DNA from 4 places in the Exiguobacterium sp. UBA5002 genome. Region 3 is predicted to be linked to each of the others. Evidence: riboswitches for the same ligand, from Rfam matches in the RefSeq annotation. Region 3 holds a riboswitch; each other region holds the start of a gene.

Region 1 (5,731 bases), on a different contig from region 3:
CGCATAAAATAGCAAATGCTTGGGTAGAAGTTGTTTTGCAGCATCGTCGAAATGATCAGCGTGTAGATGCGTGACGAAGATGGCGTCAGGATCGAGCAGTGTCTTGACATCGATCGGTAAGTCGACGAGTGGATTGGCGACGGCATTCGGTGTTTGACCGAAGGGAGGTAAGCTACCTTTTTCGCCAAGGAACGGATCAATCAGTAAGACTTGATTGGCATACGTGACAACGAGTGTTGCATTACGAATTTGTTGAATATCCATTAGGTTCATCCTCTCTCAATGACTCGGAGTGACTATTCCCTGTCTGGCATTCAATGAATCCTATCGTAAGCGTTTCTCCATCGCCATGACGTCGACATATTCGCCGTTCAACTGTCCTTGCTCCTTAAACGTTCCGACGATCCGGAATCCGGAGCGGATATAGAGTTTTTGTCCGATTTTATTGAACGGGAAGGTAAAGAGGATCAGCTTATGCATCTGATGATCACGGGCATGTTGTTCAATCGTTTCGAGCAAACGTGTGCCAATCCCTTGTCCACGATGTGTCCGAGTGATATAAACCGAAATCTCACCGACGGATGCGTAGACAGGACGCGGATTATACGGATCGAGGGAAATGAAGCCGAGGACACCTGTGTCATCTTCAGCGACATATCCGGCATATCGATCGGTGCGTTCCGCATACCACTGGGTCATGAAGGATAAGTCCTTTTGGTCGGTCTCAAGCGTTGCGATCCGATCTTCAATACCTTCGTTATAGATGGCGAGAATCGCTGGTAAGTCGTGTTCCGTTACAGGACGAATATGCATGTTGCTCACTCCCCAATCGCTTTTCCCTCATTATATCTGTTACGTGTCGATGTAGTGATATGTTTGTGAGATAAGAAAAAGCGCCGATTCTCCTTATATAGAAGAAATCAACGCTTTTGTCGTTCTTAAGAGACCGTGGATGTCTCGTTCTCGTAAATTGGAACCCAGCCATCCGTCGTGACGAAAATTCGAACAGCGACGACTTTCCGATCCTCTTGGAGCGTAAAGTAGTGGCGTGTATTGACAGGAACAGAAATCAAATCACCAGGATTGAGTTCGATGTTATAGTAGCCGACTTCTTCGTCTTTGATCGCGAAGACGCCGTGACCGCTTACGATGAAACGGACTTCATCATCCGTGTGATGATGTTCTTTCTGGAAGTTGACGAGCAACTCGTCAAGGTTCGGTGTCGTATCCGAAAGTGAAATGATATCAGCTGTCTGATATCCACGACGTTCTGATACGTCTTTGATTTCTGGTGCGAACGTATCGAGAATCGTTTGTTTGTCGGCATCCGTCAGTGTGAAGTTCTCAACGAGAGGTGCTGGTAGTTTTGAGACGTCCCATTGTTCGTAAAGAACGCCGCGCGATGCGAGGAAGTCAGCGACTTCCGTTTGATCCGTATACCGTGTGTTTGTTTCTTGGAATAAGACTGTTGCCATGAGATGATTCCTCCTTTTAATAGATGGATTGACGGCATGATTGCAACGTCAACGTATAGTTGAATAAAAACTCGAAGGCTTCGAGGTGTTTCTTTGCTTCAAAGGCGGTCGGTGCCCAGACCGTGATTCCGTGATTGCGAATCAGGACGGCACCGCTGTCCGCTGTGACATATGGCGCAAAAGCAGCAGCGAGTGTCGGGATGTCCGCATGATTCGGAATGATCGGTACCGTGACCGTCGCATCTTCTTCCCAGTGACCGAGTGCCTTGATGATTTCTTGACCGGAGAAGGTGATACTTCCCTGATCGCCATATAACTCCGAAATCACATTGTTCGCAATCGTATGGACATGCAGGGAACATCCGGCGTTCGTTCGGTTGAACACTTCGACATGGAGCAATGTCTCAGCAGAAGGGCGCCCGGATTGCTCGCCGATCAATTGACCGGTCGCATCGACATGAACGAAGTCGTCAGGAGTCGTCTGTCGCTTATCTTTCCCGCTTGCTGTCACAAGAAATTCAATCGGAATAGCAGACGTCCGAATGGCGAGGTTACCACTCGTACCAGGGAACCAATCGCGCGCTGCAAGTTCTTGTTTGATGGCGCGTAGTTCTTCATACCGTCGCATGAATGTCATATCGTCACCTCCGATCGTGCTAAATCATGAACGATATCGTGGAACGTCTCAAAAGGTGTATAGGCGATATCATTTTCTTCACACAACGTGATCAGATAATCACGGGCATAGACACGATCCGCTTGTTTCGCGAGTTCGAAGTCCGTCACTGAGTCACCGATGACGATGATGACGTCATCGTCTTTGCGTAATGTACGGGCAACGGATGTTTTACAACAGCCGCATCCATTCGTGCAATGGGCATCGCAGGCGTGTGGCCAATCGATGTGGACGAATGGACCACTGAAATCGGCAATGTTACAGTAAATCTGCTCTTGCTCGAGGAATGGCGCTAAGATCGGTTCGACGAAAAAGTCCATTCCACCGCTGACGATCGAAAAATCGATGCCTTGACGACGACTGTACTGCAGTAACTCCGAAAATCCTTCGCGAATGACGGCGCGTTCCAACAAGAAATCAAGATAGTCCGCTTTACCGTCGGACGGCAGAAGTGCGAACATTTGCCCGACACCACTCTGAATCGATAGCGTTCGGTCGAGTACGCCGCGTTTCAACGGTTCGAAGTCACTCGCAGGCGCAAATTGTTGCATGAGTGCGATGATGTTATCTTGCGTCGTCACCGTACCGTCGAAGTCACAAAGAATCCGTACGGTCATGACTTGATCCCCCAAGCGTCGAGGGCAATTCGTAATTCTTCATGACGCGATGCTGCCGCCGATAGGGATTCATTTGCGAGTGCCGCATCGAGTGCCTGGCGGAAAGCAATGACACCAGCCGCAGCACCTTGCGGATGACCATGTACGCCGCCGCCGGCGTTGATGACGGAATCGATCCCGAAGTCTCGTACGAGTTGAGCGACGAGTCCAGGATGAATACCGGCTGAAGGAACCGGGAAGATTGATTTCGTCTGACCGAGACGGGTCGCTTCGACCGCGATGCCACGGGCGACATCCTTTGGTAAAGCGACATTGCCGTAAGGAGACGGGAATAGCGTCAAGTCTGCTCCAGCAGCACGCGGTAATGTGCCGAGTAAGACAGGGGCTGCGACTCCGTGATTCGGGCTAGCGATCAACGCACCGCTATATGCCGGATGATTGAAGATAGGAACGTTGATTTCCGGATCACTTGCCAGTTCACGTAAGACATCGAGTCCGTATGTGAAGGTATTCAGCAAGAAAGCAGTCGCTCCAGCATCAATCAATCGCTTGGCTTGATCCTTGAGCGTAAAGACGGGACCGCTGAGTGTGATCGCATATAACGCACGTTTACCGGTCCGTTGGAAGTGAGCATCGATGACCTCACGTCCGATCCGTGCCCGGTCAATCGTTGGTGTCAACGGATTGTCATATAGGATCTCATCGTCCTTGACGAGATCAATCCCACCAGCGAGTTGTCCTTCGAGTTGATCACGAAGGAACGATAAATCGCGTCCGATGACTCCTTTGAAGATGCTCATTAACAGTGGACGATCTTCGACACCAATCAAGGAGCGAACCCCTTCGATCCCGAACTTCGCACCTGGAAAATCCGACGTGAATGTATCGGGTAATAACAGTTCCGTTAATTTGATTTCACCGTCGAGTGAGAGTTTCCCGAAGACGGTCGTCAAGATCGCAGAAAAGTCGCGCGATACGTTATGTTCCGGGTAACGAATCGTGATATATCCTTTGCCATCGCGCTCTTCGGTATGTACGACTTCCCCTTTGAACGAGGCGAGTTGTTGTTGTTCGAGATGATTCAGCTCCGTCCAGGAACCAACCGTCAGACCAAGCGCGAGTTGTTCGGCGCGCTGCTCGAGTCGATCGCGGGCGGTCAATTGATAAGTAGCTGTGATGTAAGCCATGTCTTTCCTCCTTCAATAAAAAAATGGTCTCTTGTCAGCGACAAGAGACCATGAATGATTCGAACGTGGACTCTTATCTGTCAGCTTAGTAGCTGCAAGAATTAGCACCGTGCCAAAAGGTCGGTTGCTGCGACATCGTAGGGCTTGTCCCTCCGTCTGCTCTTGATAAGAATTGGATGAAATTGTGAAATCTAATTGCAATTTTTACATGAGAGTCACGATTTGTCAAACTATTTTTAGAAAATTTATTTTTTTGAAAATACTCTTTCTATAGATGACTTAAAAATGATGTCCGTTTCTGCTTGATTTCGATTTGACAGCAGGGAAGAGGATTGCGTAAGATTCAAATCAATATCACACACGACAACTACATACGACTCTTATCGCGAGTTGGCAGAGGGAATTGGCCCGATGACGCCGCAGCAACCGACCACTGGGCACGGTGCTACATCCAACAGACGTTTCGTCTGAGAGATAAGAGGACGCAGTGACTTTTCTGCGCCTCTTTTCGATGACGAAAAGAGGCGCTTTTTCGTGTATCACATAGGGGGAAACTGAGATGACATATAAAGCATTCACAGAACAGGACGCGATTGATTGTGTTCGGACATTAGGACTGATCGGCGATGGAGCCGTCGAAGCAGAAGAGATTGGCGACGGGAACCTCAACCTCGTCTTTCGGATTCGAGAAGGCGAACATCGCTTGATTTTAAAACAAGCATTACCATATGCGAAGGTCGTCGGGGAGAGCTGGCCGTTATCGCTCGAACGAGCGTGGATCGAGCAATCCGCACTCCGTGAATTCGCACGGCATGCCGTACCGTTCGTGCCACGTGTTTTTCATGCTAGTCATGAAGAGGCGTATACGGTCATGGAAGATCTTTCACATCTGACGATCGTTCGAAGCGGTTTACTCGCAGGTGAACAGTATCCGTTGCTTGCGGAACATATCGGTTCTTATCTCGCTCGGACGTTATTCCATACATCGGACTTTGCGCTTGGTCCGGTTGAAAAGAAACGTGTCGCCCGAACGTACTACAATCCAGACTTGTGCGACATCACGGAAAAATTAATCTTCACGGATCCGTTTCATGACGCGGAGACGAACGAGATTGAAGCCGGACTCGAAGAAGAGGTGGCACGTCTATGGGCAGACGATGAGTTGAAACGCGAAGTCGCAAAACTCGAAGCGCTCTTCATCACGAAAGGAGATGCATTGCTGCACGGCGATCTACATACAGGAAGCATCTTCGCCTCGGCGACGGAAACGAAAGTCATCGACCCTGAATTCGCCTTTTATGGTCCATTCGGATTCGATGTCGGGCAGTTCATTGCGCATCTATTCTTCGCGGCATATCCGGATTACCCTACACGACGTGGCGCCCGAATCAAGGATATCGATACGTTGTGGCTGACGTTTGCTTCAACGTTCCGTGCATTATGGGAACGGGAAGCCGTCGAACCATTCCGGGCATCGGGGCTCGTCGACGATGTACTGAGCACGATCTTGCAGGATGCCCTTGGCTTTGCCGGTTGCGAATTGATTCGGCGGACGATCGGCCTTGCACCGGTCGCTGATTTAGAATCAATCGATTCAACGACGGAACGCTTAGAGCGGAAACGTCACGCTCTTCGTCTAGGAGCGGCGTTAATCAAACGTCGGACCGAATGCCGGACATTCGATGATTTACGAAACTTTGACGTAACGGAGGAACTGAGCCGATGACTACATTCGTTCAAAGTATCCGTTACGAAGACCGTGTCTTGACGATTCTC
Region 2 (5,731 bases), on a different contig from region 3:
CGCCTTCTTCACGACGCGAGTTGATCGCTGAACGAAGGAAGTCTGAGTTCGTGACACCACTGATTTCGCTTGGGTACTGCATTGCGAGGAACATTCCCGCTTGTGCGCGCTCATCGACTTCCATGTCGAGAACGTCTTCGCCGTCGAGTGTGACTGAACCAGATGTCACTTCGTACGATGGGTGACCCATCAATGCTGATGCGAGTGTTGATTTACCTGTCCCGTTTGGTCCCATGACCGCGTGGATTTCCCCGCCTTTGATTTCCAAGTTGACGCCTTTCAAGATTTCCTTGCCGTCGATCGCGACGTGTAGATCTTCAATCTTCAAGTGTGAAGCCTTCATGTTAGAATCCCTCCATCTATTCATTTCGTGACTGACGATTCAGAACACGAGCGTTACTAATTTAGTATCATTCTAATCTTAAAGAAACATGGCGTATTATTCAAGCGTCATCGCTCGTTGTTTTTTCTCAAAATCACGCGTTTTGTTGAGAATCATTCGAAAGTTTCACCGGTTCCTCGAGTTCCTCGATCGTCGAAGCCCGATGAATCCGTTGTGACAGTAAGAGCAGTGGTATTCCGAATAATGTCAAGCCCGCTAATATCCCGAAAATCGGTAACGGACGGTCCGCTCCATATAAACTTAACAAATGTCCTCCGGCGATCGGACCGATTGATTGTCCGATCGACGTCAAGCCCATCGCTCCGAAATAACTGCCCCGTAATTCCGGCTTCGCGAACCGATCGGTCAAGATGTCGGTCATCGTGAACATCATGACTTCGCCGCACGTGAAAATGAACATCGCGACGATCATCAACCAGATCGCGTTCGCATTTCCCATGATGAACAATCCGATCGCAACAGTCGCAATTCCGGTCGTGATCGAGACGAGTGGTGACGTCTTCATACCAAACTTCATGATCAGATATTGGACGATTAAGACGGTGATCGCATTGATCGTGATCAAGATCGCATAGAGTGTCTTACCGCCTTCAAGGAGTGACGTCTCCGTCAAGAACTGTGGCAAGGTCGAGTTGAACTGGCTGTAGCCAAAGACGCCGAAGATGATGCCGGCAAGTGCCAGTGTAAAGGCGATATCCGTCCGCAACAGACGAACCGTTGCTCCAAACGACACCTTTTTCCCACCATGCGTCTCGGTGATCGGATGGCGTTTGAATAAGATACCAATCATCACCCCGTACACGATATAGACGAACGCCGTGATGTAAAACGTCGCGGACGTGTTCCCTGCACTCAGCAGTAAAGCGATTCCCGGTCCGATCGCTGCTGCGATGTTGATCATCGCGTAACGGATATTGAAGACGAACAACCGGTTCGCTTCATCCGTCGTATCACTGATCAAGGCACGAGCAGATGGCTCGAAGATTGAGCGACAGACCCCGTTCAAGGCACTGAGCGTAAAGAATGCCCAGAACGTCTCGACTTGTGCCAGCGCGATGAAGACGATCGCGAATCCGATCGTTCCGGCAAGCATCATCGCCCGGCGACCATACCGATCCGACAAGGTACCACCGATGAAACTCATAATGAGGCTGGCGATCGCTGAGATACTGAGGACCCAGCCGACATCGACCGGATCAAACTTCAAGACGGTCGTCATGTAGATGGCGAAGAACGGCATCGTGATGAACGTTCCGAGACGCGAGAAAAACGTCCCGAACAAGACCCCGAGTGTCAACGGATGCAGTTGACGTATGCGTTGCATATGATTCCCCCTAACCCCTGTTTCCGACAAATGAAAAGCATCCTTCCATTATATAGGAAGGATGCCGGCTTCGGTGAACTTATTTGCTGACTGGAACGACCGCACCTTTGTACTTGTCGAGGATCCAATCTTGATTTTTCTTTTCGTGCAGCACGTCAAGAAGTGTTGTGACACGCTTGTCTTTTTCATCGCCATCACGTGTGACGATGATGTTGACGTATGGTGAAGACTCATCTTCTGATGCGATCGCGTCTTTTAACGGGTTCAGACCGTTATCGATCGCATAGTTCGTGTTGATGAGGACGGCGTCGCCTTCATTGTTTTTGTAAGCTTGCGGAAGAAGCGATGCTTCGATGTTCGTTTTGAACTTAAGTTTCTTCGGGTTCTCCGCGATATCGCCGAGTTGTGCATCTGTCGTTTTACCGTCTTTGAGTTTGATCAACCCTTCGTTTTGAAGGAACGTCAAGACACGACCGCGTTCCGCGACGTTTGAGCTCGTTAAGATCGTTGCACCGTTTGGCAACTTATCGAGTGACTTGTATTTCTTCGAGTAGATACCGAGTGGTTCAACATGGACGCCACCTGCGTTCGCGAACTTATACGATTTGTTTTCTTTCTCTTGTTGCTCAAGATACGGTACGTGCTGGAAGTAGTTCGCATCGATTTCTTTTGAAGCGAGCGCTTTGTTCGGAAGTACGTAATCTTGGAACTTCTTGATTTCAAGCTTGTAACCTTTTGCTTCATATTCTTTTTTAACGTGCTGAAGAATCTCAGCGTGCGGTACGTTTGAAGCACCGATGACAAGTGTTTTGTCGTCGCTGTCTGATCCTGATGATTTTTCGCCACATGCAGCAAGACTAATAGCTAAGACGGATACAGCAGCAGTACCTACGAATTTTTTCCAAGTTTTCATGAATGATTCCTCCAATATGATTAAGTTTCGAATTAACGTTTATCGATCGCACGGATCAGCAAATCACCAATGATTTGGATGACGAAGACGATCGCTAAGATTAAGAGTGTCGCAATGACGATGACATCGTTTTGAGAACGCTGGAATCCTTCGATGAAGGCCATGTCCCCAAGTCCACCTCCGCCGACTACTCCGGCCATTGCCGTATAACCGACAAGTGAGACGAGTGTGACCGTGATACCAGAAACGATGGCAGGCAACGCTTCCGGGATTAAGACTTTATAGATGATTTGGAACTTCGTCGCCCCCATCGATTCAGCTGCCTCGATGACACCTTTATCGACTTCACGTAACGCGAGTTCAACCATCCGACCGTAAAATGGTGCAGCACCGAAAATCAGTGCCGGTAATGCTGCCGTTGGTCCGAGGAACGAACCGACGATCGCTGTCGTAAATGGAATCAATAAGATCAGTAAGATGATGAACGGAATCGAACGGAAGACGTTGACGATCAAGCTCAACACTGAATAGAACGCCCGATTCTTGAACAATAACTCTTCGTTTGTCGCATACAATAGTAAACCAATGATCAAACCGAGAACGAATGTCGAAACCCCAGCGATTGCCGTCATATAGACGGTACTGCCTGTCGCTTCCCACACCATGTCCCAATCTAGGTTGTCAAAGAATGAAATCATCGGTGATCCACCTCCACTTCAACATCACTGGCTTGAAGCTTCGTGATGACCGCTTGTGTTGCTTCTGTTTCCCCGATCAACTGAATGAACAGTGTACCGAGTGCCCCTTCCTGTGATTGACCGACGTTTCCGCCGATGATGTTGAACAGGACCGGTGAATCCTTCATGACTTCCGCGAGGATCGGGCTTTCCGCTGTTGATCCGACGAACGTCAACTGAACGATTTTTCCGGTTGGGTACCGTTCGCGTAGTTTCGCGAACGTCAACTCGTTTTCCGAAGGCGACGTCAATTGTTTGACGAACTCCTTCGTCATCGCTTGCTTCGGATGACGGAAGACCTCTGCGACCGGTCCTTGCTCGACGATTTTACCGGCTTCCATGACGGCGACCCGGTGACAGATTTTTTGAATGACGTGCATCTCGTGTGTGATCAAGACGATCGTCAGTTTCAGTTTTTCATTGATGTCAACGAGTAACTCAAGGATTGAGTCCGTCGTCTTCGGATCGAGTGCACTTGTTGCCTCGTCACATAAGAGAACGTCCGGGTTCGATGCCAGTGCCCGAGCGATACCGACACGTTGCTTTTGACCACCGGATAATTGCGACGGATAGGCTTTTTCACGTCCGTCTAAACCAACGAGTTGGATCAGTTCCGCTACCCGTTCCTTGCGGTGTGCTTTCGGGAAGCCACCGAGCTCGAGTGGGAACATGATGTTCTCTTCAACCGTCCGTGACCATAGTAAGTTGAAATGTTGGAAGACCATCGAGACATTCTTACGGACGCCTCGTAATTCCTTTGGTTTTAGTGATGTCATCTCAACACCATCGATTTGGATCGAACCACTCGTTGGTGCTTCAAGCATATTCAGCAATCGGATCAAGGTCGATTTCCCTGCTCCGGAATAACCGATTATTCCAAAAATTTCACCGCGTTCGATTGTCAGATCGACATTCGCGACAGCTTCGACCGCTCCGCGCTTTGAGCGATAAATCTTTCCTACGTCTTGTAAACGAATCACAACTGTCCCTCCTAAAATAAAAAAAGTGCGCGCGTTTTAGAGCAAACGCGCGCACTTTTCAGTACACAAAACCATTTGCTCTCATCTCCCAGACTTTTGTCTGCTGGAATTAGCACCACTTCGGATTAGATCCGCGGTTGCCGGGTTTCATCGGGCCAGTCCCTCCACCACTCTCGATAAGAGTTTCGGTATTAAGTTTGTAGAATATATTCTGAATATTAGCAGGGGTTATTTTTGTTGTCAAACAGTTTTTTCAGAAACTTTTTCGAGGAACGTGAAAGCACGTGTTAAGTCTTCTTTCAAATCTTCCGCGTCCTCAAGTCCAACTGAAATCCGAACGAGACCGTCCGTGATGCCAAGTTCTGCCCGACGTTCTGCTGGGATCGACGCGTGCGTCATCCGTGCAGGAACGGAAATCAGACTCTCGACGGCACCAAGACTCTCAGCGAGTGTGAAGAAGTGTGTCGCCTCGACGAGTTTTTCTGCGTTCGCTGCTGAACCGACATCAAAGCTGATCATCCCACCGAATCCAGTCGCTTGTTTCGCTTGGATGTCGTGACCAGGATGCGATGCAAGTCCTGGATAGAAGATGTTCGAGACGATGTCTTGCGCTTGCAGGAACGCAACGAGATCATGGGCTGTCTCTTCGATCGCATCCATCCGGATACCGAGTGTACGAAGACCACGGACGAGCAAGAAGCTGTCTTGCGGTCCAAGTACGCCGCCTGTCGAGTTTTGGATGAAGTGAAGCTCTTCGCCGAGCGCATCATCTTTGACGACGACAAGTCCAGCGACGACGTCCGAGTGTCCGCCGATGTATTTTGTTGCACTGTGCAAGACGATGTCTGCACCAAGCGCGAGTGGTTGTTGATGATATGGAGTCGCGAACGTGTTGTCGACGACGAGTTTAAGATCGTGACGTTTGGCAATCGTTGCGATGGCTGCGATGTCCGTTACTTTCAACAACGGGTTCGTCGGTGTTTCGACGTAGACGATCTTCGTGTTGTCTTGGATCGCTGCTTCCGTCGCTGCAAGGTCCGTCGTATCGACGAATGTCACTTGGATGTTGAACTTTGGTAAGACGCGTTGCATCAAGCGGAACGTACCACCGTAGACGTCATCCGTCATGACGATGTGGTCGCCAGACTCAAGCAAGTGGAAGACGGCATGGATCGCTGCCATCCCAGAACCGAAGGCAAAACCACGTGCGCCGCCCTCGAGATCCGCAATCAATCGTTCGATGCTCGTCCGTGTTGGGTTCGCTGTCCGTGAGTATTCGTATCCGTCCTTGAGTTGACCGATTTTATCCTGCTTGTATGTGCTTGTTTGATAGATCGGAGGTGTGACGGCTCCTGTTGCCCGGTCGACACCTGT
Region 3 (5,731 bases):
CTACGCGAAGGCGAAACGACGCCCTTAAAAGGGGGCATTCCGAAAAACATCAAAACGCGACCGGATCGATTACTCGAGAGTGGTCAACAAGTCGGAAGTCTCAGTGTCATCGCCTCACCCGGTCATACACCTGGTTCGATCTCGCTTTGGCATGAAGGAAGCCGGACGTTGATCGCTGGCGATGCTTTTCAGACGCAAGGAGGACTCGCTGTCTCCGGTGACGTCCGCTGGCAATTCCCGTTTCCCGCCCTCGCAACATGGGATCCGGACGTCGCCCTTCGCTCGGCTGATCAACTAACGGAACTGTCTCCAGATATTCTTGCCGTCGGACATGGTCCACTCATCCTTGGACCAAGTTACGAGATGCGACAAGCCGTCGATCGATTCACGCACGTCTTACAGACGAAAAAATCGTCACCTTTCAAATAACACACGAAAAAACATCCGTACGCGTTCCTGACACGTCGCGGATGTTTTTTCGTCCAGTAGTTCAATTCTGTTCTGTAACAGCATATCGATATACACGTGCTTCATAAGGACGTAGTTCATCCGAGACATCTGGATAGTTCGACACAAGCAACTTATCTTGCGATAAAACGAAGGCAGTTTGCATCGGTTCGTCATGCACGTTGAGAACGATCCGCCACACTTCTCCCTCTAGTTCCCGCTCATAGATGTAGAGATACGGATCATGAAGAGCTAAGTCGCGATACGTACCATAGACCATGATTGGATGATCCTTTCGCATCTGAATCAATGCTCGGTAAAAGGCAAGGACGGATGATGGATCGGCTTCTGCTTGCGCGACATTGATGTCCGTGTAATTCGGATTGACCGCTAACCACGGTTTCCCACTCGTAAAGCCTGCCGCGTGCGTACCGTCCCACTGCATCGGTGTGCGGGAGTTATCGCGCGCGAGTAACTGCATCGATGAGAGCACGACCTCTGGGTCCTCTCCGCCAGCGACGCGCTCCGCGTATCGATTTCGAAAGGCGACGTCCTGATAGAGCGACGGATCCGAGAATCGAATCCCCGTCATTCCGATCTCTTCTCCTTGATACACGTATGGAATGCCCGGTAACGTATGCAACATCAAACCAAGTAGTTTCGCACTTTCAACGCGGTATCGTTCACTGCCGAAGCGCGTCACTTGTCGTGTATGATCATGGTTGTTGAGGAACTGTGAATTGACACCTAATGGGTATAAAACGTCGTACCAGCGTTTTTGAATCTCCTTGAATCGTAAGAGATCCATCACCTCCATGTCATCCGCGATTTCGAAGTGAAATAGCGTCCGGAGTTCTTCTCGGTCCTCACTGACATATAACAGCCCGTCTTCTGGACCGACGAACGGAATCTCACCAACTGTAAACAAGTCTTTACCAGCAAGAACATTCGCATGCATCTCCTGCAAGAAGTCATGCACGCCGGGCTGATTTCCAAGGTACGAGAGATCAAACGGATTGGCGACATCTTCAAACGACCGTTTTTTGATCAAGTTGATGACATCCATCCGGAATCCGTCGATCCCTTGATCGATCCACCAGTTCATCATATCGTAGATCGCTTGCCTCACAGCTGGGTGCTCCCAGTTTAAGTCGGGCTGTTCTTTGGCGAAGGAATGAAAATAATACTGCCCGCGTTCTTCACTCCACGTCCATGGGCTTGGCGCAAAGTACGAGCGCCAGTTGTTCGGAGGCGTCTCTTTCGTGCCATCCTGCCAGATATACCAGTCATCCTTATCGTTGATCCGCTCCCGCGACTGACGGAACCAGTCATGCTGGTCACTCGTATGGTTCACGACTAAATCGAGAATGACCTTCAATCCACGGGCATGAGCGGCCGTGATCAACTCCTGGAGATCTCCCATCGTTCCCGCTTTTTCCATGATCTCGTAATAATCGGCAATATCATAGCCGTTATCGACGTCCGGCGAACGGTAACACGGATTCAACCAAACGACATCGACACCAAGTGAAGCGATGTAATCGAGCTTGTCGATGACACCTCGCAAATCACCGATCCCATCCCCGTTCGAATCCTTAAAGCTACGCCAGTAGACTTGATAGACGACTGCCTCTTTCCAGTTAGCTCGCTTCATCTTCCCACTCCTCTCCCTACTCTTTATTCCCGCTCCACTTATCTGTACCTGTTTATCCGACAATTTTTTTGAATTTCGAAAAAGTTCTTTTCTTTTGACTGAATATTCGTTATCCTTGACGACAATACCACGAAGGAGGCATTCATCCATGAAACATTTCGCTCCATCCATCGCCATTGATCGGCTTCCTGCTCCCGTCTTCGCTGAGCTCGCAAACCGAATCGGTGCTGTAAAAGCTGCCGGACACGATGTCATCACACTTGGTCAAGGAACACCCGACCAGACGACGCCTGTACATATCCTCGATGCCTTAAAACAAGCCATCGACGAGCCAACGAACCTTCAATATCCACCGTTTCGTGGACATGATTTTCTAAAACAAGCCGTCGCAAGCTTTTACGCGACTGAGTTCGGTGTCACGATCGATCCAGCAACGGAAGTCGCGATTCTGCTCGGCAGTAAAGCCGGAATCGTCGCTTTACCGCAGACAATCGTCAACCCTGGAGAAGGAGTCATCGTTCCGGATCCAGGATACCCGGATTACCTGTCTGGTGCCGCACTCGCTGGTGCTTACCCGATTACACTTCCGTTGCTCGAGAAAAACGGCTTCTTACCCGATTACGACTTACTTGATACGACGGACGTCGAGCGTGCCCGGATGTTGTTCCTCAACTACCCGAGTAATCCGACGGGTGCGACTGCGACGGCAGAAGCCTTCGAACAGACAGTCGCTTTCGCCGATGCCCATGATATCTGTGTCGTCCATGACTTAGCATACGGCGGAATCAGTTTCGATGGTCCGACACGGAGCTTCCTGCAGACGGAAGGTGCAAAAGACGTCGGGATCGAATTGTTCTCACTCTCGAAACGCTTCAACATGTCCGGCTTCCGGATCGCCTTTGCGATCGGTAATCCGTCTGTCATCTCAAGCATCGAGACGTACCAAGAACATCTCTACGTCAGTGCCTTCACACCGATTCAACATGCTGCGACCGTCGCTCTGACGAGTGACCAGACATGTGTCCGCGAGTTAAGTCGCTTGTACGAAACACGACGCGATGCGTTGTTCGCGAAACTCGATGCGATTGGCTGGAGTGGACCACGTCCGGGCGGTTCCTTCTTCGTCTGGCTTCCTGTTCCTGAAGGTTACACGTCCCAAAGCTTCACCGATCACCTGCTTGACGAAGCACACGTCGCTGTAACCCCTGGATCCTTCTTCGGCGAATACGGTGAAGGCTACGTCCGGATCAGCTTGATTGCTGACGTCGAACGTCTAGAAGAAGCCGTCGATCGAATCGGAACGCTCAACCTGTTCCGGACACCTGTTGCGGAATAATTCTGAAAAAACATTTGACAGATGGGAATCATTTCCGTTAAAGTAAATCCCAACAGCATAACTACTTATCGAGAGCGACCGAGGGATTAGGCCCAACGACGTCCGGCAACCACCTGTAAGGAACGGTGCCACATCCTACAGAATGATTTTCATTCTGAGAGATAAGTTACGAAATCTTACACTTTCGTCGCTTTTTTCTGGTTGCTCTGCTACTAGGAAAAAGCGACTTTTTTTGTATGAGGAGATGAGCGGATGATTGAATTCAAACACATTACAAAACGGTTCGTTCGAGACCGGACCCCGATTTTTGCATTACGGGATGTCGATTTGACGATCCAAAAAGGAGAAATCTTCGGAATCATCGGTGAGTCCGGTGCCGGTAAAAGTACGTTGCTTCGCCTAATCAATGGGCTTGAGCATCCGACACAAGGAACCGTCAAGGTCGACGGTGTCTCGCTCGGCGGGATGTCAAAAGCAGATTTGCGTCAACTTCGCTTGCGGACAGGAATGATCTTTCAGCATTTCCAATTGATTCAGTCGCGCAACGTCGCGGATAACATCGCTTTTGCGCTCAAGGCCGCTGGCGTTAAACGAGCAGATTTCCCGGAGCGAATTCGCGAACTCGTCTCGCTCGTCGGACTCGAAGGATTCGAGACGAACTTCCCGAGCCAATTAAGCGGGGGGCAGAAACAGCGCGTCGGGATTGCCCGGGCACTCGCGAACGATCCGACCGTCTTGTTATGTGATGAAGCGACATCAGCTCTTGACCCCGTTACGACACTACAGATCCTTGAACTGCTGAAGGATTTGAATGAACGTCTCGGACTGACGATCGTCCTCATCACGCATGAGATTGATGTCGTCAAACAGATTTGCCATCGCGTCGCGGTCATGTCGCAAGGTGAAGTCGTTGAAGTCGCCTCAACCTATGACTTGTTTAGTCAAGCCAAGCATCCAGTGACGCAACATTACGTCGATACGGCACTACAAATCGAATTGCCGGAACGCATCTTACAGGCAACCCCAGGCAAGATCATCCGCTTGCAGTTCACGGGCGAAAAGACCGGTGAGAGTACGTTATCAGAAGCGATCCGCCGTTACGATATCTCAGTCAGCATCTTGCACGGCAAGGTCGACTACATTCAAGACGTCGCCTTCGGTGTCCTGATTGTCAGCTTGACGGGATCATCTGATCAAATCGCCCCTGCCCTCGACTGGCTCGCGACGGAACTTCATGCACTCGAGGTGATTCAGGATGTGGCTTGATCGTATTCAAACGATGTTACCTGAGCTCTTGAAGGCACTCGGCGAGACGGCGTGGATGGTCGGAATTTCACTTGCCTTTGCATTGGTCGTCGGGATTCCGCTCGGGATTCTCTTGTTCGTCACAGACCGGGGATTATTTTTTCAAAACCTTGCCGTCCGACGTGTCCTTGACTTCGTCGTCAACATCGTCCGGTCGCTACCGTTCATCATCTTGCTGGTTGCCCTCATTCCGTTAACGAAGTTCTTACTCGACAATACAATCGGTCCGACGGCAGCATCCGTCAGCCTCAGTGTCGCAGCGATTCCGTTTCTCGCACGACTCGTCGAAACATCACTGCGTGAGATTCCACCTGGTTTGATCGAAGCAGCGGAAGCGTGCGGTGCGAAACCATTACGGATCATCGTCAGTATCCTTTTACCAGAAGCACTCCCTGGCATCATTCAGGGCATCACATTAACAACGATCAGCTTGATCGGCTTCTCAGCGATGGCTGGTATCGTCGGCGGCGGTGGTGTCGGTGACCTCGCGATCCGTTTCGGTTACTATCGCTACGATAATCTCATCATGATCGTGACGATCGTCGTGCTCATCGTCATCGTTCAAAGTATTCAAGCACTTGGCAATCAACTGGCGCGAAAAACAGATAAACGCTAATCATACATGCAAAGGGAGAGTGCAATCATGAAAAAACGATATGCCTTTTTAGCAACAGCCTTACTCGGTGCAGGAGTCCTCGCAGGATGTGGAGACAGCAGCGCTGATGAAAAAGACAAGACGATCAAGATCGGGGCGACGAGCGGTCCGTATAGCGACATGGTCAAACAAGCGATCCAGCCACAACTCGAAAAGAAAGGCTACAAAGTCGAAATCGTCGAGTTCAGCGATTACATTCAACCGAACATCGCCCTCGGTAGCGGCAATATCGACGCCAACTTGTTCCAACATTCGATCTATCTCAAGACGTTTTCTAAAGAAAAGAATCTCGACTTAAAAGGACTGATCACGGTTCCGACAGCACCGATGGGAC
Region 4 (5,731 bases), on a different contig from region 3:
ACGGTGTCGGACGATGATGCATGTAATAAATCAGTACGGCTGGATCGAAGTAATTTGTGGTAGTATGTTTTCCGGGAAATCGGAAGAGTTGATTCGTCGTGTCAGACGGGCACAGTACGGCAAACTGCCCGTTCAAGTATTCAAGCCGGCAATCGACGACCGGTACCATGAAGAGCATGTCGTCTCTCACATCGGAAATTCCGTCGTGGCGATTCCAATGGCGACGAGTCGTGATCTCTATGCAGCAGTAGCGGAAGAAACACAAATTGTCGGAATTGATGAAGTTCAATTCTTTGATGATGAGATCGTTCAAGTCATCGAAGCACTTGCGCAAGACGGAAAACGCGTCATTTGTGCAGGACTCGATCAGGATTTCCGGGCAGAGCCATTTGGCAAGATGCCGGAATTACTGGCGCGCGCAGAATTTGTGACGAAACTTCAGGCGATCTGTCTCTCATGTGGCGATCCGGCTTCCCGGACACAACGTTTGATTGATGGAAAACCAGCGAACTATGATGATCCGATCATTTTAGTCGGCGCTTCAGAATCGTATGAGCCACGGTGCCGCCACTGCCATGAAGTGCCAGGAAAGCCGAAGCCGCTCCAAACGATGCAACACCAAAAAGGATAAACAAAAAAGACGAACCGATGATGGTCGTCCTTTGATGTAACAGCTGTTCGCTTCTAAGTGAAGACGAATAGCTGTTTTTTTTTATCCCGTTTCCTGTGAGAAACGACTCGAGCGTTCGATGAAACGAATCGTCTCACGCACGATCAAATCCTGATCATGATCGAGGGTCGCGACGTGGTACGAGTTGAGGAGACAGTAGATTCGTTTATCATTCGTCCCGATGTGCTGGTGCAGATAATCCGAGCTCGACGGCGGAACGACGTGATCGGTCGCCGAGTAGAGAATCAATGTCGGCAGGAGAATGGATCCGAGGCGTCCTTTTGTCTCATCCATTAGACGGACGAGTTCGAACGCACAACGGCTCGGAACGAGGTCATAAATGATTTCGAAGGCTGCTCGCTTAATGTCCGGTGCCCCTTCCGGTAAGTACTGTGGACCGTCCTCGAACGAAAGTGCTTCATAGGATGGAACGGAGAGTGCGGCATTGATCGTAATGATGCCGGCAAACGGAATGCCGTCAGCAGCGAGCGACAACGCAAGCGTCGCACCCATCGATTGACCGATGACGAAGACTTGATCGCATGTTTCTTGTAAACGTTCATAGCCGTCTTGCAGGCTTTGCTTCCAACATCGAGCAGTCGATTGTTCAAACTCGCGGACGTTCGTTCCATGTCCACGTAAGCGCGGGGCATAGACGGTAAAACCTTCGGCAGCAAATGCCTCACCGACGTCCCGGACACTCTGCGGAGTGGCGTTAAAACCATGACAGATTAGAATGCCGATCGGTCCACCTTGAAGATAAAATGCTTCAGCACCAGTCAATACAGGATAGTTCATCATTACTATTTTTCCTCCATTCATGAAAAAAACTCGTCGACGTCACTGCTTGGACGCCCACGAGTTTTTCACCGTATCATCCAAAGCCGCGCTTTGCTGGTCGGAGCACCTTACAGATTGCAGGTTGCCGTGAAGTCATAGAGCCAGGTCTCTCGTTCACTCTTGATAAATATCATATTGGAATTGTCGGATTAATCATTGAAACGATGGTAGCACGACCGAAAATGACTTGTCAAATCGTTCTTGACGAATCATGATCCGTTCAGTAAGCTAACTCATAACTTGTTCATCCATCGATATGCGCCAAATGGATTATTTTTGAAAAGTTGGTTGACTTTTAAAGGTTCGACCCGTAATGTAAAAATTAGTTTTACGACATAAGCAACAACACAACAACACACATACGAATTTCATACCGCAATACTTATCCAGAGAGGTGGAGGGACTGGCCCTACGAAACCTCGGCAACAGACTCATTATGAGCACTGTGCCAATTCCATCAGACAGATGTCTGAGAGATGAGTGGAGTGGATTCTGCCACTGTGCGGATCCAGGTCTCTTCTTGTTTCTCAAGAAGGGACCTTTTTTGTTGAATGAAGGGGGAAAACGGAATGATTGCATTTCATCAAGTCAAAAAAACGTACGTCACGAAAGATCAGACGATTGCAGCGCTCGACGGTGTCGACCTGACGATCGAAAAAGGTGAAATCTTTGGGGTCATCGGTTTTAGCGGTGCCGGGAAAAGTTCACTGCTCCGCTGCGTCAATCTGTTAGAACGACCGACGTCAGGAACGGTGACGGTCGATGGGGAAGATTTAACGCAACTGTCTCCGAAAAAGTTACGCCAAGCAAAACAACGGATCGGGATGATCTTTCAGCACTTCAATCTGTTGAATGCGAACACGGTCTTTACGAATGTCGCGAAACCACTCGTTCTCGCAGGCGTCAAGAAAGACGAAATTCGCCGCCGGGTGACGGAGTTACTCGAATTCGTCGATCTCGCGGACAAAGCAGATCATTATCCGGATCAATTGTCGGGTGGGCAGAAACAGCGCGTTGGTATCGCCCGGGCACTCGCGACGCAACCTTCCGTCCTTTTATGTGACGAAGCGACGTCAGCACTTGATCCCCAGACGACACATCATATTCTTCAGTTATTAAAACGGATCAATGCCGAGTACGGGATCACGATTCTCTTGATCACCCACGAGATGGGCGTCATCCGGGAGATTTGCGACCGGGTCGCCGTCATTGAAGCTGGAAAGTTGATCGAGTCAGGAACGGTCTTTGATGTCTTTTCAAACCCGCAGACTGAGACAGCGAAAAATTTCGTTCGCTCCGTCATGCATGACGAGATTCCAGCGTCGATTCGTCAGTTGATCGAGTCCCGGAATGCGAATCCAATCTATAAGATTCACTTCCTTGGACATCACACCGGACAACCACTCTTATCGCAAGTCGCAAAACGCTTCGACGTCGATGTCAATATCCTGCACGGTAGCATCACGGAGTTGCAGGATACGCCGTTCGGCACATTACTCGTTGAACTGATCGGTGAGACGACAGAAGTGAAACGAGCGTTACACTACATCGATCAGGCGCAGGTAACCGTTGAGGAGGTGCTCGCTGATGCTAGTTAACTACAGTGATATCTGGACAGCATTCTTGCAGACGATGACGATGGTATCCGTTTCGCTCTTGTTCTCGACCTTGATCGGCTTACCACTCGGTATCCTGCTTGTCGTCACGCGAAAAGGAGCGTTACTTGAAAATGTTCCGTTGTTCACGTTCTTCAACAGTATCGTCAATATTTTCCGCTCGATTCCGTTCATCATCTTACTCGTCGCGATCATCCCGTTGACGCGCTTGATCGTTCAGACATCGATCGGAACAGAAGCCGCAATCGTTCCGCTCGTCTTTTACGCTGCACCGTACATGGCGCGTCTGATCGAGAGTTCTTTACTCGAAGTCGATAAAGGCGTTCTTGAAGCAGCAGAAGCGATGGGCGCGACACCGTTTCAAACGATTTTCCGCTTCCTCCTACCGGAAGCACTCGGTTCACTCATCCTGAACTTAACGATCGCGACGGTCGGCTTGATCGGGGCGTCGGCGATGGCAGGCGCCATCGGTGGTGGCGGTTTGGGTGACTTAGCAATTACTTACGGCTATCAACGGTTTGATACGAAAGTCATGATCATCACGGTCGGGATTCTCGTCATCTTAGTCCAAGGCTTACAGACGACAGGCAACATCGTCGCACGAAAAATCAGAAGACATTAATCAAGGGAGCGATTCAGCCATGAAAAAAGCAGTAGCAATTGGAGCAACACTCACGACGATTTTATTTGCCGGGTGCGCAGCATCAGGAGAAGACGAAAAGACGATCAAGCTCGGTGTCAGCGGTTCAGACACACAAGTTTGGGATTATGTCGCGAAAAAAGCAGAGAAGGAAGGCATCAAAATCGAACTCGTCAAGTTCTCCGATTATGTCCAGCCGAACATGGCACTGGCTGAGGGTGAGATCGACGCCAATGCCTTCCAGACGATTTCCTACTTCAACGCTTTCAAGAAAGAACATAACTTGAAGCTATCGCCGATTGCGACGACTGTCATCGCACCGATGGGGATCTACTCGGATAAATACAAGGATGTCAAAGACATTCCAACTGGCGGAAAAATCGCTGTTCCGAACGAAGCGACGAACATGGGACGCGCCCTCTTGTTACTGCAAGAAGCAGGTCTGATCAAGCTACCGGACGACTTCGATGGCAACGGTTCGGTCGATAAGATCGTCGAGAATCCGAAAAAGCTGAAAATCGTTCCGATCGTCGCTGGACAAACGCCACGCGTCTTACCGGACGTCGCGGCATCAATCATCAACAATGGCATCGCCGTTGACGCTGGCTTCAACCCGATCAAGGACTCAATCGTTCATGAGAACGAGACAGCAAAACCATACATCAACATCATCGCAACACGAACAGAAGACAAGAACAAAAAAGAACTGAAAAAAATCGCATCGCTGTATCAACAAAAAGATGTCGCGGCCTTCATCAAAAAAGAATACAAAGGCAGTACGATCCCGACGTTCGTTCCACTGAGCGATATCGGCGAATAATTTCAAAAGGAGAGTGGACAGTATGACGACACCAGTACGCACGACATGGGTAGAGACGATTGAACAGGACATCGAACAAAAACGAGAATCGTATCTTGAGACAAGTCACCGAATTCATGCAACGCCGGAAATCGGGAACGAGGAATTCTTTGCTTCGCGGCTCCATGCGGAGCGTCTAACAGCGGAAGGTTTTACAGTAGAACTCGGCGTCGCGGGGCACGATACCGCGTTCTTCGCGAAGAAATCGAGCGACCGACCAGGCGCAACGATTGCCTTTCTTGCTGAATACGATGCGTTGCCGGGTATTGGTCACGCGTGCGGTCATAATATCATCGGCACGACGAGCGTCGCAGCGGCGATCGCGCTCAGTAAAGTGCTCGATGAAGTCGGCGGGAGTGTCGTTGTCCTTGGAACACCAGCCGAGGAAGGTGGACCGAACGGTAGTGCGAAAGGCAGTTTCGTCAAACATCAGTTACTGGAAGGGATCGATGCGGCCTTGATGGTCCACCCGTCGGGACAAACACGGATCACGGGTTCTTCCCTTGCGGTCGATCCACTCGACTTTGCCTTTACGGGTCGTCCGGCACACGCAGCGGCGTCACCGGAAGAAGGCATCAACGCCCTCGACGCTGTCATTCAACTCTTCAACGGAATCAATGCCTTACGTCAGCAGTTACCAGACGATGTCCGGATCCACGGGATCATCACGCATGGAGGCGATGCGCCGAACATCATCCCGGAATACGCAAGAGCACGTTTCTTCATCCGGGCAACGACACGGGAACGATTAAATGCCGTCACGGAAAAAGTCAAAGCCGTCGCCCAAGGCGCGGCACTCGCGACTGGGGCGACGCTTGACGTCATCGCGTTCCAAAATGAAGTCGATAACCTCGTCTTCAACCGGACGTTCGACCGTCTGTTCCAAGAAGAAGCAGAAGCGCTTGGCAAAATCGTTCACTTGGACGAACGACCGGGTCTTGGCTCAACGGACGCCGGTAACATCAGTCAAGTCATCCCGACGATCCATCCGTATATCAAGATTGGTCCGGACGATCTCGTCGCGCATACGGAAGCATTCAAAGAAGCGGCTCGTTCAGAAGCTGGAGATGAAGCATTGATCACGGGGGCGAAAATCCTCGCTCGGA

Evidence for each region. A riboswitch is a leader RNA that binds a small molecule or an ion and turns the genes downstream of it on or off. The one in region 3 is predicted to bind S-adenosylmethionine.
Region 1: it holds a riboswitch for S-adenosylmethionine, as region 3 does, so the genes downstream of both, B4C70_RS07115 (2,3-diketo-5-methylthiopentyl-1-phosphate enolase) here and B4C70_RS10865 (methionine ABC transporter ATP-binding protein) in region 3, are expected to answer to the same signal.
Region 2: it holds a riboswitch for S-adenosylmethionine, as region 3 does, so the genes downstream of both, B4C70_RS10195 (methionine ABC transporter ATP-binding protein) here and B4C70_RS10865 (methionine ABC transporter ATP-binding protein) in region 3, are expected to answer to the same signal.
Region 4: it holds a riboswitch for S-adenosylmethionine, as region 3 does, so the genes downstream of both, B4C70_RS06500 (alpha/beta hydrolase) here and B4C70_RS10865 (methionine ABC transporter ATP-binding protein) in region 3, are expected to answer to the same signal.

Annotation. Positions count from the first base shown of each region.
Region 1 is NZ_DGYQ01000025.1:12,091-17,821, reverse strand. It holds gene B4C70_RS07140 (MBL fold metallo-hydrolase) at 1-264, opposite strand, end outside; gene B4C70_RS07135 (arsinothricin resistance N-acetyltransferase ArsN1 family A) at 325-813, opposite strand; gene B4C70_RS07130 (1,2-dihydroxy-3-keto-5-methylthiopentene dioxygenase) at 939-1,475, opposite strand; gene B4C70_RS07125 (methylthioribulose 1-phosphate dehydratase) at 1,492-2,112, opposite strand; gene B4C70_RS07120 (2-hydroxy-3-keto-5-methylthiopentenyl-1-phosphate phosphatase) at 2,109-2,768, opposite strand; gene B4C70_RS07115 (2,3-diketo-5-methylthiopentyl-1-phosphate enolase) at 2,765-3,955, opposite strand; SAM riboswitch class I at 4,026-4,127, opposite strand; SAM riboswitch class I at 4,333-4,436, shown strand; gene mtnK (S-methyl-5-thioribose kinase) at 4,515-5,681, shown strand; gene mtnA (S-methyl-5-thioribose-1-phosphate isomerase) at 5,678-5,731, shown strand, end outside.
Region 2 is NZ_DGYQ01000033.1:90,755-96,485, reverse strand. It holds gene sufC (Fe-S cluster assembly ATPase SufC) at 1-343, opposite strand, end outside; gene B4C70_RS10210 (MDR family MFS transporter) at 477-1,727, opposite strand; gene B4C70_RS10205 (MetQ/NlpA family ABC transporter substrate-binding protein) at 1,807-2,640, opposite strand; gene B4C70_RS10200 (methionine ABC transporter permease) at 2,673-3,338, opposite strand; gene B4C70_RS10195 (methionine ABC transporter ATP-binding protein) at 3,335-4,357, opposite strand; SAM riboswitch class I at 4,436-4,540, opposite strand; gene B4C70_RS10190 (bifunctional cystathionine gamma-lyase/homocysteine desulfhydrase) at 4,598-5,731, opposite strand, start outside.
Region 3 is NZ_DGYQ01000035.1:3,698-9,428, forward strand. It holds gene B4C70_RS10850 (MBL fold metallo-hydrolase) at 1-429, shown strand, start outside; gene B4C70_RS10855 (alpha-glucosidase) at 491-2,101, opposite strand; gene B4C70_RS10860 (aminotransferase class I/II-fold pyridoxal phosphate-dependent enzyme) at 2,250-3,437, shown strand; SAM riboswitch class I at 3,500-3,605, shown strand; gene B4C70_RS10865 (methionine ABC transporter ATP-binding protein) at 3,690-4,703, shown strand; gene B4C70_RS10870 (methionine ABC transporter permease) at 4,693-5,358, shown strand; gene B4C70_RS10875 (MetQ/NlpA family ABC transporter substrate-binding protein) at 5,386-5,731, shown strand, end outside.
Region 4 is NZ_DGYQ01000023.1:104,154-109,884, reverse strand. It holds gene B4C70_RS06505 (thymidine kinase) at 17-631, shown strand; gene B4C70_RS06500 (alpha/beta hydrolase) at 713-1,471, opposite strand; SAM riboswitch class I at 1,539-1,640, opposite strand; SAM riboswitch class I at 1,890-1,993, shown strand; gene B4C70_RS06495 (methionine ABC transporter ATP-binding protein) at 2,080-3,108, shown strand; gene B4C70_RS06490 (methionine ABC transporter permease) at 3,098-3,748, shown strand; gene B4C70_RS06485 (MetQ/NlpA family ABC transporter substrate-binding protein) at 3,768-4,586, shown strand; gene B4C70_RS06480 (M20 family metallopeptidase) at 4,609-5,731, shown strand, end outside.